DNA from 3 places in the Reinekea thalattae genome. Region 3 is predicted to be linked to each of the others. Evidence: predicted binding sites of a transcription regulator. Region 3 holds the regulator's gene; each other region holds the start of a gene.

Region 1 (5,488 bases), on a different contig from region 3:
TCGAGCGTGCCTACGCCATCAGGGCTTGGGTCACCAGCGACAACATTGCGTAAGTCGGCAACCTCACCTAAGGCGACGTCACGATCCCAGTTAATATTAAAGTAGTGCTTACCATCGATATTGGCGCCGGCACCGAAATCAGACATCAGTGTAACAGCGCGATCGACGATAAATGGCACTTTTAGAGCAACAGGGCCAAGCGAGCCTGGCGCTGCACCAATGATTTGTTTAATCGCGGCTTCGTCGGCCATGGTCAGCGGCGCTTTAACCTGCGCAAGCTTCTCAGCTTTTAGCTCGTTGAGTTCGTGATCACCACGGATAATCAGAGCAATCAACTCGTGCTCGCTGTCTTCGCTGGCTTCAACGATCAGTGTTTTCACCGTTTTCTCAATCGGTAGGTTAAATTGTTCAACCAGCTGGTCGATGGTTTTAGCATCTGGCGTATCGACTAAAGTCATTTCTTGGCTTGGTGCTGCGCGTTCACCTGCTGGCATCAGCGCTTCAGCCTGCTCAATGTTTGCCGCATAACTACCACCGACGGCGTAAGCAATAAAGTCTTCACCAGAGTCGGCTAAAACTTGGAATTCGTGTGAGGCTTTACCGCCCATTGCACCGGTATCGGCCAGTACAGCGCGGAAGTCCAGACCTAAGCGTTGAAAAATGCGGCTGTAGGCTTGATACATGTTGTCGTATTCTTCGCTCAGGCTTTGTTGATCAACATGGAAGGAGTAGCCATCTTTCATGATGAACTCACGAGAGCGCATTACACCAAAGCGAGGACGGAACTCATCACGGAATTTGGTTTGGATCTGATACAGATTGATCGGTAATTGCTTGTAGCTTTTGAGTTCGTTGCGAGCAATATCGGTGATCACTTCTTCGTGTGTTGGGCCATAAACAAAGTCACGATCGTGTCGGTCTTTAATACGCAGCATTTGGCCTTCCATCTGATCGATACGACCAGACTCCTGCCACAACTCAGCAGGCTGTACCGTTGGCATGAGCACTTCTTGGGCGCCAGCTCGATCCAATTCTTCGCGAATGATTTTTTCGACCTTAGATAACACGCGTCGCCCTGTCGGCAGCCAGCTGTATAGACCAGAAGCAAGTTGGCGAACTAGGCCCGCACGAATCATGAGTTTATGGCTGTCGATGACAGCATCGGCTGGGGTTTCTTTAACCGTCGACAGAAGGTAGCGGCTTGCGCGCATTGAGCGATCCTTATGTTAGAAGTCGCCAAGGCAGCGTTACTCTCATGCCTTGACGGGAATTAGAACAAGAAATTTTCGATCGCGAAGTTTACCAGCTTTTCAGAAGGTAAGACCAGTTGAAAAGCAGCTGATTCGGTGTCGAGATTAGCCTACTGGTGATATGCCAATTATCAGTGGTATGACTTACCAGTGACCGATGCTTTCCATACTCAGCCACGGCTCTTGCGGTTCAAGCTTGTCGCCAGCCTGTAGCAGTTCAATAGAAATATTGTCTGGGCTGCGAACAAATGCCATGCGGCCGTCGCGAGGTGGTCGATTAATGGTGACACCAGCGTCCTGTAATTGCTGGCAGAGCTGATAAATATTTTCAACCTCGAACGCTAAATGACCAAAGTGGCGGCTATCGCCATAGTCTTCATCGCTGTCCCAGTTGTAAGTTAGTTCCACTTCGGGCTCGCCAGGCTTTGTTGCTAAGTAAACTAACGTGAATTTAGCTTCGGGAACTTCTTTTCGGCGAGTTTCAACAAGGCCTAAAAGGTCGCAATAAAAGTGCATGGATTGATCTAAGTCTTTCACTCTGACCATAGTATGTAAGAATTTCATAGTTGCTCCTAACGCTTAAGTTGAATCGTCACCGGCAGGCTGTTGTTAGCCTACTGTTCGCTAAAGGGTAACGATTGTATAACGTCATCGCGATACTTTTCGACGTATTGTTTTTCTCTTTGGCAGAAGCTTTCTGCCGCGGCAAAAAAGTCTTTGTTCGCCAGCCAGTGATAAGAGCGGGTTATGACCGGCTCAAAGCCACGGCTAATTTTGTGCTCACCTTGCGCGCCGGGGTCAAAGCGTTTTCGACCGGTGGTAATGCAATAGTCGATACCGTGATAATAACAAACCTCAAAATGCAATTGGTTGTATTCTTCCAAGCAGCCCCAGTAACGGCCATACAGGCATTCTTGATCTTGAAAGCAGAGCGCGGCCGCCACTGGTTGCTCGTCTAAGTAGGCCATAAAGAGCACCAGCTTTTCGGGCATGGCCTGTAATATTTGCTGAAAAAAAGCACGGTTGAGATAGCCTTGTCGGCCTCGCTTCAAATAGGTGGCATGGTAGTAGTGGTAAAACACATTCAGCTGTTCTTGGCTGATTTCTGCCCCCTGAATGGTCGCCACACGAATACCCTGGTCTGAAACGGCTTTGCGTTCTTTTTTAATGTTTTTTCGTTTACGTGATTTAAACCGCTGCAAAAAATGCTCAAAGCTTTGATAGTTTTGGTTTTGCCAGTGGTATTGAATGTCGTGGCGTTGCAATAAAGGCAGCTTGTCGAGCAGTTGTTGGTCTTGTTGGTTGGCAAATAAAATATGAAAGCCACTGAGCTGCTGTTCTTTACAGATGGCTTTGAGGCTATCAAAAAGCATAGTGGCATCCGACTCATTGGCGTTAATCAGTCGAGGCCCAACCGAGGGCGTAAAGGGCGCAGCGATTAATAATTTAGGGTAGTAGTCTAGGTTGTGTTGCTGGTAAGCGTCTGCCCATGACCAATCAAAAACATATTCGCCCCAAGAGTTGTCTTTGATGTAGGCCGGTAAGCGAAGCCGCTCATCTAACTCAATATGTAACGGTTGCCAGCCAGTTTCGGCACTGCAAATACCAGCTGACTCTAATGCGCATAAAAAGGCGTTTGAAATAAAGGGGTTGTCGTCGCCTAATGCCATCGGTTGCCACTGTTCTAGAAGCTTATAGTTCAACGCATCCTCACTTTTTTTAATCGGCGCTAGCGCCATTATAGTGTTTGGTTCAAGTGAATTTAAGCTGCCTGAACGTTTTATTCCGATGACCTTTTTCCTATTGACGCAAAAAGCCAGTTTGGCGGTAAATATGCGTTGTCATGAAACTTTCACATCAATGTCAGCTAAGTGAAATATTTCGATGAATAATAGCCTCTATGTATAAGAGGGTTTGCTATGAAATTATTTCAGCCAGTACATAACTTAGATTTAGCCATGTTTCAGTGGTGTATGGCCCGCCGCCGTCGCCATCTGCTAACCAATATTGGTCGTGCAATTTCCAAAACAGCCGACGGTTGGGTCTATGCATTGTTCGTGTTTGCCTATGCTGCCATTGATTGGCCTCACGGCGCACATTATCTGAAATACTTTTTATCTGCCTTTGTTATTGAGCGTTTAATTTACTTTGTGCTTAAAAACGGTTTTAAACGTCATCGCCCAGCCGATGCGATTGACGACTTCTCAAGCTTTATTGTGCCTTCCGATAAATTCAGTTTTCCATCCGGCCATACCTCGGCAGCATTTCTGTTTGTGGTCTTTGTCGGATATCTGTTTCCTGCGCTGATGCCGCTTTTACTTTGTTGGGCCGTTCTTGTTGCCATGTCTCGAATCTTTTTAGGCGTACATTTTCCAACCGATACGGTAGTGGGTGCAGTGCTAGGGTCGAGTGTCGGTATTGTTGTATTGAATTATGGAGCGTTTTTGTGAAGATTTTGTACGGAGTTCAAGGTACGGGTAATGGTCATATTACTCGCGCACGTGCCATGCAGGTGGCTTTGGCAGAAGCGGGAATCGAAGTCGATTGGGTGTTTTCTGGTCGCGACAAAGATAAGTTCTTTGATATGCAAGCCTTTGGTGACTATAAGGTTTTTAAAGGCCTTAGCTTTGCCACTCGTGCAGGTAAGATTGATCTAATTAAAACCTTTGCAGAAGCTTCGCTTGTTCAGATGTATCAAGATATACGGACGCTGAACGTCGAGCATTATGATTTGGTCGTCACCGATTTTGAGCCGGTGGTTGCATGGGCGGCACGTAAGAAAAACATTGCTTGTATCGGCATTGGCCATCAATACGCTTTTGATCAAGACATACCGAAAGCAGAGAATACAATCGCCAGTGAAGCCATCATGAAATGGTTTGCACCGGTAGATCTAGGTGTTGGCGTACATTGGCATCACTTTGGCGCTCCTGTGTTACCACCTATCATTGAGCGCGACAGCCACGCCTGCACAGGAACGAATCGTACCTTAGTGTACTTGCCGTTCGAGAAGAGCCAGCAAGTACTAAGCGTGCTGATGCAGTTTGAGCATCCGTTTATTTATCACTGTGGTGATATTGCTCCGGGTGAATACGGCAATGTATTGGTACGCGGCTTTAGTCGTGACGGCTTTAAAGACAGCTTGCATTCAACCGATGGTGTTATTTGTAACGCAGGCTTTGAACTGGCTTCAGAAGCTTTAAGTTTGGGCCGTAAAATCATGGTTAAACCATTGAAAGGCCAGATGGAGCAAGCATCTAATGCTTTAGCTTTATCGCAGTTGGGCTTAGGTTTATCGACGACTAAAATTAATCCTCAGGCGATTGAGCGCTTTTTAGCCAGTGCGCGTCACAGTCAAGTTAATTATAGCGACGTACCAGCGCTGTTAGCGCAATGGCTGTTAAAATACCCTCAGCAGTCGGTAGAGTCACTTGTGCAGCAAGCGTGGCAAGGTGTGGTGTTCCCACATGATGATATTGATTACGCACCGTTAGTCAGCGTTTCTTAGCACTGCTACAACCTATATAAAAAGCCCTTACTGGCAATGATGGTCAGTAAGGGCTTTTTTTTGCCAAAATATTGTCTTTTTAATCCATTCTCGTTGTTATCGCGGCGTGGCTTTATGCAACCAGCAGAGCCTGTACAGCACCTCAACCAAGCTAGGTTTAAATAAAAAAAACACCATTTAAAGAAAGCCACTATTTGAGGAAAGCCAGTAGCTTTACGCTGTAACGATTAGTTGACATTCGCTAAGGCTTAGGGCAGTTTCACTGCTTTGTGTCGCAAGCGGCTTTAATGCTGTTTCGATGATCCTTATTGGGCTTGGGTGTACGGTTAATGAAACTGCATATACGTTGTGAGCAGAGACTAGGTATCTGTGCTGAAATCTTAGAGATCGTTGTTCAACACCAGATTGATCTGGTGGGTATTGAGACCTCTAAGGCGGATGAAATATTTCTGCAATTGCCGGACGTTGAGTTCTCAACGATTCAGCAGCTGATGCCTGAAATACGGCTTATTGTCGGTGTTGAGGATGTATCACTGATTGAATACAGCCCGATGGAGCGCGAGCAGCAGGCTTACAAAACCATTTTAGCGACATTGCCTGAGCCTGTTATCTCAGTTGATACCCGCGGTTTAGTAATTGTTGCCAATGAGGCTGCTCAAAACTTATTAGGGCTGTCTGCTGCGCAACTGCGAGAGCAACCGCTAAAGAATTGGCTAAAAGGCTTTAATCT
Region 2 (5,488 bases), on a different contig from region 3:
TCTGACCCATCGGCTTTGGGGTTGGAATTTAAAAACCTTGGCGCGCTGGTTATCGCAATTTGCTCGCTGGTTAACCGGCATTGAGATTCACCCCGGTGCAACCATTGGCCGGCGATTTTTTATCGACCACGGCATGGGCGTTGTTATTGGCGAAACTGCCGTCATTGGTGATGATGTCACCGTTTATCAGGGCGTGACCTTAGGCGGAACCAGTTGGGAAGAGGGCAAACGTCACCCGACATTGGAAGACGGTGTCATTGTTGGGGCAGGCGCTAAAGTGCTAGGGCCTTTTACGGTGGGTAAAAACTCACGCATTGGCTCTAACGCTGTGGTGACCAAAGAAGTCCCTCCAGCGGCGACAGTCGTCGGCGTACCGGGTCGTATTGTGAAACAGAATGGTGAGAAGGTTTTGCCGTTTTCTGAGCAGCAAAAAGACATTGCTAAAAAAATGGGTTTCGATGCTTATGGTGTTGCTGATATGCCCGACGTGACTGCTCAGGCCATTAAAGCGCTGCTAGAGCATCAACATGCTCAAGACGAGCGCATGGAGCGCATGTGTAAGGCGCTGCAAATGTTAGATAAAGACTTTAAAGAGCAAGATTTACATGAGCTCAATGATGATGACTTTGCTTCGATCGGCTGTAATGACAAATAAGCACTGAGTTGTTTTCAATAGATATAAAAATGCCAACCCTAGGGTTGGCATTTTTATTTTTGCTTAACGCGATCAGTTATAAAACTGCTCTAGAGTCGTTAGGCTTTGACCGCAGCCGGGCGAGCGTTGATTGGTTGCTTTTTCTCAACCGTCACTGCTTGGCTAGTTAATAGCTCAAGGCTACCATCTTCGTTTTCGACTAAAGCCGTGCACGATTCCACCCAGTCGCCATCATTACCATAAATAATGCCGTCTCGCTCAATTAGCTTACTTTGGTGAATATGGCCGCAGATAACACCCTGTGCATTTTGTTCTTTGGCGTACTTGACGGCCAGTTGTTCAAAACGCTCGATATAGTCGCGAGCTTTTTTGCTGTTCATTTTTAATGCTACAGAAAGCGACCAGTAGGGTTTGCCCATCCAAGTACGGACACGGTTTAGCAGGCGGTTCGTGGTGACAATGGTTTCGTATAGGGCTTCACCGATATGATGCCAGATGTCGCCGACGTAGAGTTCTTTATCAAACCGGTCACCATGAATGAGCAAGAATTTGTTACCGTTTGCCATGGTATGAACATATTCTTCATGGACGTCGATCTGGCCTAGGTTTAAACCACCAAAAGTACGGAAGAACGGATCATGATTACCCGGTACATAAATAACTTTGGTATCTGTATTGGCTAGGTCAATCAGTTGATGCAGGACTTTTTCGTGCGATTGATACCAGCGGCCTTTACGGCTAGACAGTTTCCACAAATCAACGATGTCACCCAACAAGAAGACATAGTCAGCATCGATCATGTTCAGAAATTCACTGAGTCGTTTAGCTTGGCTATTTGGACTGGCGAGGTGAAGATCGGATATAAAAAGCGTTCTAACTTTTCGTTTCTGCATGAGGATACCCCCTATTCACGTTTCGCCAACAGTAGGAATAATCTGTGACTGAAATGTGAATATTAGGTTAAAAATTTATGATGGCTGTTTTTGATCAGTGATAGAACAATAGGCTGGTAAGGTCGCCGGTTGGTTGGGCTTTGGTGGTTATTGTTGTCAGCCCATCAATGACGCAAGGCCGAGTTTGTGACAATAAAAGGACGTCGGCTCCGTGACTGGCTGGCAGCGATTGAGTCAGGCAGTAAGCTAAAAAAGAGCCCGATAGCTCGGGCTCAGTTGGTTGCTATTGATTGGTTGTTACTTTTGCTTATGTTGATTTTGGTGTTGCTGCTTATCAGGTTTTGAGCCTTTGCCATCAAACTCCAATACCACTATCGCAGGGTCATGGTCAGAAGAGCGGAAGGCATCGCCATATAGCGTGACTTCACCATAGCTGTAGTCGTACTGGAAGTAACTGCTCTCACCAGCGTTGATGTTCCAATGGGCGGCATCGATGACAATGTCTTTTAAGTCTTCACTGCCCAGCATGTAGTCTAAGGTGCCGACTTCATCGTTGTAGGAATAGCTGTAGGCATCGTCTTCGAAGTGCTCAGTCAGATTCAAATAGCCATAGGTTTTGCGCAACACTGCACCTTCTGCTCCGTGCAGCGGGATAGATTCAGCCTGACGATTATTAACATAAGTGTAGGCGGCTGCGTTTATCTCGTAGTCTGAGCGGTGCTTTTGCGTTAGCAATAGGATGGCGTCTTCACTGCCGTAGGCGTTTAAGTCGCCGATAATCATTTTGTAGCCTTTCATGCGTTTCAGTTGCTCGGCTAGGTAGTAAGCGCCGGACACGCGAAATGCTTCACAGCTGCCTTGCAAATCATCATCGATAAGCGAGCCTGTCATAACATCTTCGTAGCAGACTGAGCCTTTTGACTTCAAATGGTTAACGGCAATGATCAACGGTTTGTCGCTTTTTGGGTGTTTGAACGTAGCGAGTACCGCATCACGCTGATAGTTGTCGCCACTTTCAAAGCTGCCGTCATCATAGCTAACAGATGGCGCATGCTGTTCTGGCATTTTAATAACGTCTGCATTCATTAGCTTCAGTTCACGCGGACGATAAAGCACAGCATTGGTGATGGCATCGGTGCCAATGTAGTCATAACCAGGCGGCTGTACAAAGCGATAGTGCTGCTTTCTCGGCAGTTGCTCATTAAGAGCATTAACCAATGTGGCAATGGCGGAATCATCGCTAAAGCCGTTATTCTCAAGCTCCATAAGGCCAATGATGTCAGCATCTATAGCGATTAACGCCGCGACGATCTTATCTGTTTGCAGGTAAAAATCATCGATGTTTTCAGTGCCGCGATTGTCATCGGCAGACTGGTTCGGATTAACGGCACCGCCGACCTTGGAATTGAAGTAGTTCAAGACGTTAAAGGTGGCAATGCGTAAATCGCCTTCTTTAAGGTCGAGTTGAGCAATGCGGTCATTGCCGTCAGGATAGAGGAAGTGCTGCTGAGAGAGCTCAAGTTCCGGCTCAACATAAAAACGGTATTCAGAGTAGGAATAACCAATAAAGCCGGTCATGCCATTGGCAATGGCGCCAATGCGCAGATATTCATCGGCGGAGCCGTCGTTATCTGAATCTTCAGCAAAGCTTGGGTACCAAGGCACAGAGCCGTCTTCGGCCTCTTGCATGCTTTCAACAAATAATCGGTTTTGTGCGTTAGCAATCGACTGTGCTGCTGCTTCGCTGGAGCCGGGAACCGCATGCTGATTCGGGTGTGGGTTCCAGCCGCCTTTTGATAACACCATGTTATTGCGATAACTGGCGTAGTCGAAACCAAAGGTGCGGGTAATGTGCATGTCAGCAGACTCATCGAGTAGCACATACATGCCTTCATGGCGCTCTAGGGTTTGTTCGAAGTTGTCATCGCTGGCTAGGGTGCGTAACGGTGTTGCGACAATTTCCGCGCTATTACCGGTCAGTTCAACATACTCAGGCGCTAATTCGGTGAGGCCGAAGTACTCTTTGATTGGGCCATAAACAGCAACCTCATCGCCAACATTCAGATCAAGCTGTTGAGTGTCGTAGTAATAGACATAGATGCCGTCTGATGTAAGTGGATCATTATCGCCTTGGGCGTCTTGAATGAAAAAGCCTGGCGCAATGACATCACCGTTGGTTGCCGTTTCAATGCCGGTGACAACACCGCTGACCTTGTAGTTATCGGCAGACGAATAGCTGCCAGTGTCAATATAAGGTGAGCTTTCGCCAGTGCCTTGAACTTGCATGATACTAAGCTCGGCTAAGTAGTCAGGGACCGTCGGTTCGCTCGGTGTGCTGCTGCCGCTACCAAGGTAAGCAAGCGTGTCTTGTGGGTATTCGGTCCATTGAGCACTAATATCAAAGCTGGCGCTGTAGTCAGGATCGCCTTCGGAAATGTTTTCGTTGCGTACCAGAGTGACATTGGCCGCAAAGGTCGCAGAGTTGCCTAGCTGGCCAATGCGATCAATAACAGTACCATTTTGTTTCAGTAACACAGCGTCGTTACCATTAAAATTAGTCACAGTTGAACTGACGTTACTTACCGCAAGGATGTCGCTGTTGGCACTCGGATGGCTAATTACATAATAGCTGTCGCTGGCTAAAGAGCCGTTAAGTGTTAGGCTGTAACTGGCTGTACTGCTGCCATTCGAATACAGCTCAATGCTGTAGTTAGATAAATCAACAGCAGAGTCGCCGCTGTTGTAGAGTTCCAGTGCCTTATTGTAACTCGAACCTTCCACGTACTCCGAAAAGAGTAAGTTCGCGGAAGATTGACTGGCGAGTATGATGGCAGCACTGCCAATAAATGCTAAGCGATATCGCATGAGTATGTTCCTCAAATATACGTTCAGATTGTTACCTTGAGCATGACTTTGTCAACTGGGGCTTTGCCCATCGTGACGATCAAGACCTGTAGGCTACATTAGTGAGTCATAATGACAATAGCATTATAGATGGGGTGCATAGCATTGATTGCTTGGCTGGCCGCTGTGGGTTTAGCCTTCAGGGTTTGGGGTGCTGGCTTACAAGCCTTGGTCGGCTGTTGACATTGAATTGTCAGCATCGACTGTGTATTCTCGGCCGATTTTTTGATCGCTAACATATGGCGATCAACAATGACTTAATTTTAAAAGCAAATTTTAAGCAAAAAGCGAAGAGGCGAATTCATGTTGTTGGCTCAAAAGAAATCCGATTGGTTCGGTAATATCCGTGGTGACATTTTATCTGGTCTTGTTGTCGCCCTAGCGCTGATTCCTGAGGCGATTGCATTTTCAATTGTGGCCGGTGTGGATCCTAAAGTGGGGCTTTATGCGTCATTTTGTATCGCGGTTCTAACCGCTTTTGTCGGTGGTCGTCCGGGGATGATCTCTGCTGCAACGGCCGCCATGGCATTAATGATGGGCGATCTAGTGAAAGATCACGGCTTGCAGTATTTACTAGCTGCGACCGTGCTCACAGGTATTTTGCAGATTATTGCTGGCTATTTGCGGTTAGATCAGCTGATGCGCTTTGTGTCGCGCTCTGTGGTTACCGGCTTTGTTAACGCTTTAGCGATTTCTATTTTTCTTGCGCAGCTGCCAGAATTGATCGACGTCTCTTGGATTGTCTATGTCATGGTTGCCGCCGGCTTAGGTATTATTTATCTGTTCCCGCTGGTCAATAAGGTCATTCCGTCTCCGCTGGTTTGTATCCTGCTATTAACGGCGGTCTCAATCGGTTTAGGTTTCGATATCCGCACTGTTGGTGACATGGGTGATTTGCCAGATACGCTGCCAGTCTTCTTATTGCCTGATGTACCGCTGAACTTTGAGACGCTTGCAATTATTTTCCCTGTTTCAGTATCGCTTGCTGTTATTGGTCTGTTGGAGTCGTTAATGACAGCAACGATCGTTGATGAGT
Region 3 (5,488 bases):
TAGAGCAACTGACTTGTAATCAGTAGGTCCCGAGTTCGACTCTTGGTGTCGGCACCAAACATAGAAAGCCCCGTAACCATTTGGTTACGGGGCTTTCGTCATTATGGGCTAGTGATAAATGGATTATTTTTAAAACTAGATCTCAAATCTTCAGATTCCAGCTTTTTTGCTCTCGCACCGCTTGATGATTTATGGCTCAATAGCCTAAGTTATTTATTTACTTATCCTTACATATACAGAGTAGTAGCTCATGATTACTGATTTACTGGTACAGTTTTCGGATTTCTTCCGACCGCATTTAACCTTTATATCGTCAGCTCTTATTGCAACCATCTTGACGATCTACGGCGGGCATTTGAATAAAGCCATTTGGGCTTTAGTAGGAAATGCTCATTTTGTTATACGAACCTTGGTCTTTGTCGCTTTATGTACGTTTGGATACGGCGCTATCGCTGTTTATTGCTTACCTATAGTCGAAGAACTGTTTCTGTTCTCCGGTCACATGTGGCTTGGTGTACTGATCGTCGTCAGCTTTGCTTTCATTGGCTATCTGGCCGAAAAGCACAGTCGCAAAGAGTAATCGCAGCCCTTGGGCTGAGCTTAGCTCCAGCACTGTTTGCGTTTGAACAAAGTGGCCACCAGATGGTGGCACAGCTGATGATTCCTTACCTGAACAGCGGTGCTCAGGCAGAAATGCAGCGCCTGCTTGGTGATAATTGGCAGCGCAGTCTGGTGCGTAATGCGGCTTCGGTAGAAGCTGAAATGACGCGACCATCTAAGCCACACCTTCGAGCTTTGCAGTTCACCCTATTCGATGTTGATGACGAGGGTTTCGACCCTGCTAAGCATTGTCCTAATGCGGTCTGTTCGGTTGGTGCCATTTTAGAGTCAGAGCAAGTCTTGCAGATCAGTTCGTACTCGGTTCGGGAAAAACGCGAAGCGCTGCAATATTTAATGCATTACACCTTAGAGCTGCACATTCCAATGAATAGCGGGCTTATTCGTGACGAAGGTGGCCAAAAGATCTTTTTGGATGGTGAATCGTTACAGCCTATTAACCTGTCGTTTATTTGGAACTATGACCTGTATCGACGGTTAGATGCGCACTGGTTCGGTTTTGCTCAAGAACTGTATCGCGAAATGCGCGCCATGGAAGATTTAGATAGCTGGGTCGAATCCGACAGGCCTCAAGATTGGGCTTACGAAACCAACCGTATAGCCGTTGAGCAAGCTTATCCGTTGGCTGCCGAAGGCCGTTATTCCGCCGAGTTAATGAACGAAGGCCAGAAAATATTGGAACTGCAATTGATGAAGGCGGCCTATAGAACGGCTTTTTTACTCAATAAAATGCATCCTGAGCCGACAGAGTTAATGACGCAGGAAGATAGTGAATAAGTCAGATAATTTCCTACCTATTTGCTAAACGCTTGCTAAGCTTATAATTCTTATGATCGATTAGTTTATAACTGGCTAAGCTGGAAAAGCTTAGCTTGCGCGTCCTAGTCGTCGTTAATTTTATTCATTTTCGAGGGATACATGCAGAAGCTCAATTTTCTGATCGTAGATGACGCTTCCTTTATACGCGACTTGGTGAAAAGAGCGCTGAAAAGTCAGTTTCAAAACTGCCAGATTGATGAAGCCGCCAATGGCAAAAAGGGCCAAACCCTTTTAACCAAAAATCAGTACGACCTGATCCTTTGTGATTGGGAAATGCCAGAGATGTCAGGCTTAGAGTTGCTGCAATGGTATCGCGGCTATGAAGTCGAAAATGGCATCACTAAAAAGCCTTTTATGATGGTGACCAGTCGTGGTGAAAAAGAGCATGTTGTTACCGCAGTACAGGCAGGTGTTTCAGAATACATTGGCAAGCCATTTAGCCCAGATCAGTTACTGAAAAAGGTTTTCAAACTCTTACTGGTGACTCATAAAGAGCTGATTCGCGCCATTGTTGCGGGCACGCAAGAGAAAAACCCTTTTGCGCCAGCTTCGCCAGGAGTCGGTAGTAATGATTCTGCATCTCTATTAACAGGAGGTGGCGCTGCACCGGCGGCAAAACAGCCTGCAAAAACCAGTGCAGCTCAATCATCAGCCGGTCTATTAGCTGCCGGCTCTATGAGTAATTCGCTCGTTGATAAAACACCAGCGAGGGGCGCAGCAGCCAAAGGCGGTAAGAAAAATCTTGGTAACGTTGATATTCGTACTCCGGATAATAGTTGGAATGCGATACTTAGAGATATCAACCTAACAGGTGCCTCAGTACAGATTGATTTTTCTGGTTCGGCACCACCGAGGGTGCTTGAGCAGGTGGTTATTGATATTCAGCCTAAAGGTCGCGACATTGCGCGTATCAATGCCTTTGTAACATCAGTTGGACTCACATCGAAGGCGCTTGATTGCCATCAGGCTGACGTGATGATCCATGTTGTTGATGACGATAATGATAAGATGGAAGCGCTTACTTACTTTGTTGCAGAGGTGCGCCGATAGGCGCATTGCTCTGCGAGCCATCATTTCTGGTGGCTTTTTCTCTCTGCCCTTTGGCTGTCTTTTCTTTTTATTTCTTGTTCGACTGTAAACCGCCGTACTGCTTAATTTGGGTAGTTTGCTAGGCTCTAGGCTAGAACTGCTAGTTGGAATATTCCGTTTCTACCTGTTCTGGGCTTAGTAAGCGAGATTCAGGGAACATGCAGCTAAAGGTCGATCCTTTGCCTTTTTCACTGCGAATATCTAGGCGAGCTTCGTGGCGTGCCAAGGCGTGCTTAGTAATCGCCAGCCCTAAGCCGGTGCCACCCTGTTCGCTCGAGCGGCCAGGATCGACGCGATAAAAGCGTTCGGTTAAGCGTGGGATATGATGCTGTTCAATGCCTTCACCTTCATCCGTGACGCTTAACACGGCACCGCGTTTGGTTTTGTGCCAGCTGATGGTGACTGTCGTTCCTGCAGGGCTATAGTTAACGGCGTTAAATACTAGGTTATTCAGTGCGGAGCGGACTTCACTACGACTGCCGCGCAACCAGTAATCGCTTTGGCAGTCGATAACAATGTTATGGTTTTGACTGGCTGAAAGCTCGCTAGCATCGGCGGCGGCCTGCTCAATAAAGCTGGGTAAATTGATGGCGTGATCAGTTTGATTATGTTCGCTGTCCAGCCGAGTGAGCAGCAACAGGTCATTGACCAGATTAGCCATACGCAAGGTTTGGTTGTTCATGGTATTTAACGCCTTTTCGATTGGCGGCGCTAAATTTTCAGAAAAACTAAGGATGTTTTCTAAATGGCCTTTGAGCACGGTAATAGGTGTTTTTAACTCGTGCGAGGCATTGGCAACAAAGTCCTGACGCATCTGTTCTAGTTGAGTCAGTCGTGTTACGTCGCGCAAGAACAGTAAACGCTCACCTTCACCGTAGACCGTCAATGAGATCTGAATAAAACCCTGTTGCTGAGCCGGGTTTTCTAAGGTGATCGGGTCGAGAGTGGCGTGCCGATTGTAATATTTGATAAAGCTAGGATCACGAATCAGGTTGGTCAGCAATTGGCCATGATCGTTTTTCCGTAAGTTCAGTAAGTCTCTTGCCGCGCTGTTCCACCATTGGATGCCGCCATTGGCGTCGAGAATGATAATGCCGTCGCTAAGCGCTTCAGTGGAACTGCGAATACGCTTTAGTACACCTCGATATTCACGAATTTGATCACGGTGATCTCGCTGTACGCGATAGAGGTGATCAAAAATAAGACCCCAAAGACCACTCGAGTCCGGCGGGGTTTTACGAGAACCAGAAACCAGCCAAGAGACCAAGCGGTGCTGTTGGTAGAGAATCCAGAAGAGGTAGCCCGTTACAGCCATGGTTGCCCATAACCAGGGCGCGCCAAACAAGTAACCGACCGTTAAAATTAAGATAAAAGAAACGATCAGTTTTTGGTAATAGTTTGGCCGTATATCGCGAATCATTGACTATCCATTTCGGTTAGCTTGGTCGAGAATCGATATCCTGTTCCGCGCACCGTTTGAATTAAAGGTTTAAATTCGTCGCCCAGTGCTTTACGGAGTCTTCGTATATGAACATCCACCGTGCGCTCGTCGACATAAACATTTCCACCCCAAACCTGGTCTAGCAATTGGCTGCGCGTATAGGCGCGCTCAGGGTGGCTCATAAAGAATTGTAACAGTCTAAACTCGGTTGGGCCCATGGAAAGTTCAGCACTATGAGCGGTGACTCGGTGTGAGTTAGGGTCCAAACGTAAACCGTTAACATCGATCGGGGCATCAATCCCCGCGGGCGTAGAGCGCCGTAAGACGGCCTTTAGGCGTGCTACTAACTCTCTCGGTGAGAAAGGCTTGGTAATGTAATCATCAGCACCGGCCTCTAAGCCTGCAATTTTATGATCCTCTTCACCTTTGGCGGTGAGCATGATGATTGGAATCTCAGCGGTTAGAGGGTCCCGTTTTAAGCGACGCGCCAGTTCAACACCACTGACATGCGGCATCATCCAATCTAGCAGAATAAGATCCGGTTTTTGGTCAACAACAAGACCGTGGGCATCTTGCCCGTTAGCCGCTTCAATAGTGTGATAGCCAGCCATCTCTAAAGCCGCTGCAATCACTTCTCGGATTGCCGCTTCGTCATCGACAATTAAAATGCTCCGCGTTGACATCTCTGTGTCCTCCACAAAATAGCGAAAATAATCGCACTATTTAACGCGACATATATGACAAAAATACTACAACTGTCATACAACTGTCAGAAAGTAGTAGCGTAGTGGAGAATGAGAGTTGTAAACAGCAATAAACCGATCCAGTGGTTATTTAAAAATGCTTTAAAGCAGGCGTCACGATCACGGTGCCGAATCAACCATTGCTGGTAGCCAAACAGTAAGGCTGTCAGCGAGACGCCGATCCACCAAAATAGCCCGAGTTCGGCTTGTAGGCCTAATAGCGCCCAGCTGGTTAGTGCTAATAGCTGGATGAGACCGACGATTAGTCGATCGTATTGACCAAATAAAATGGCCGTTGAACGTACGCCTAGCTGCAAATCGTCGTCACGATCAACCATCGCGTAAAGGGTGTCGTAGGCAACGGTCCAGAGTACGGTGGCTAAAAACAATAACCAGGTGCTGTTAGACAGTGGCACATCAAGAGCGCTATACGACATGGGAATCGCCCAAGCGAAAGCCGCGCCGAGAACAACTTGCGGCAAATAGGTGTAGCGTTTCATGAATGGATAGCAGGCGGCTAATAACACGGCGACCAGCGACAGCTGTACCGTTCGCCAGTTGGTTAGTAGCACCAATAAAAACGACATTAAAATAAGGCCAAAAAATAAGAACAATGCTTCTCTTTCGGTTACCAAGCCTAACGGAATCGGTCTGTTTTTAGTGCGCTTAACATGGCCGTCGATTTTTCGGTCAGCGTAGTCGTTAATAATGCAGCCCGCTGAACGCATAAAGATGACACCCAAAATAAAGATGATAAAGACTTTAGGGTCAGGGAAGC

What was found. The regulator PhoB, encoded in region 3, activates phosphate uptake and scavenging genes when phosphate is short. The targets are predictions, from matches to a motif close to TGTCATANNNNTGTCANA.
Region 1: FME95_RS04180 (phosphatase PAP2 family protein) is a predicted target of PhoB. The motif match lies at 3,090-3,107, and genes of this name have one in related genera.
Region 2: FME95_RS01635 (UDP-2,3-diacylglucosamine diphosphatase) is a predicted target of PhoB. The motif match lies at 1,734-1,751, and genes of this name have one in related genera.

What each region holds. Positions count from the first base shown of each region.
Region 1 covers NZ_VKAD01000001.1:918,588-924,075, reverse strand. The annotation lists gene FME95_RS04195 (proline--tRNA ligase) at 1-1,211, opposite strand, end outside; gene FME95_RS04190 (VOC family protein) at 1,395-1,814, opposite strand; gene FME95_RS04185 (GNAT family N-acetyltransferase) at 1,865-2,953, opposite strand; gene FME95_RS04180 (phosphatase PAP2 family protein) at 3,170-3,700, shown strand; gene FME95_RS04175 (MJ1255/VC2487 family glycosyltransferase) at 3,697-4,758, shown strand; gene tyrR (transcriptional regulator TyrR) at 5,088-5,488, shown strand, end outside.
Region 2 covers NZ_VKAD01000001.1:342,088-347,575, forward strand. The annotation lists gene cysE (serine O-acetyltransferase) at 1-655, shown strand, start outside; gene FME95_RS01635 (UDP-2,3-diacylglucosamine diphosphatase) at 754-1,548, opposite strand; gene FME95_RS01640 (ExeM/NucH family extracellular endonuclease) at 1,846-4,413, opposite strand; gene FME95_RS01645 (SulP family inorganic anion transporter) at 4,756-5,488, shown strand, end outside.
Region 3 covers NZ_VKAD01000003.1:195,890-201,377, forward strand. The annotation lists tRNA gene FME95_RS13240 (tRNA-Thr) at 1-57, shown strand, start outside; gene FME95_RS13245 (DUF3392 family protein) at 251-580, shown strand; gene FME95_RS13250 (S1/P1 nuclease) at 505-1,395, shown strand; gene FME95_RS13255 (response regulator) at 1,537-2,487, shown strand; gene phoR (phosphate regulon sensor histidine kinase PhoR) at 2,627-3,946, opposite strand; gene phoB (phosphate regulon transcriptional regulator PhoB) at 3,943-4,650, opposite strand; gene ubiA (4-hydroxybenzoate octaprenyltransferase) at 4,737-5,488, opposite strand, start outside.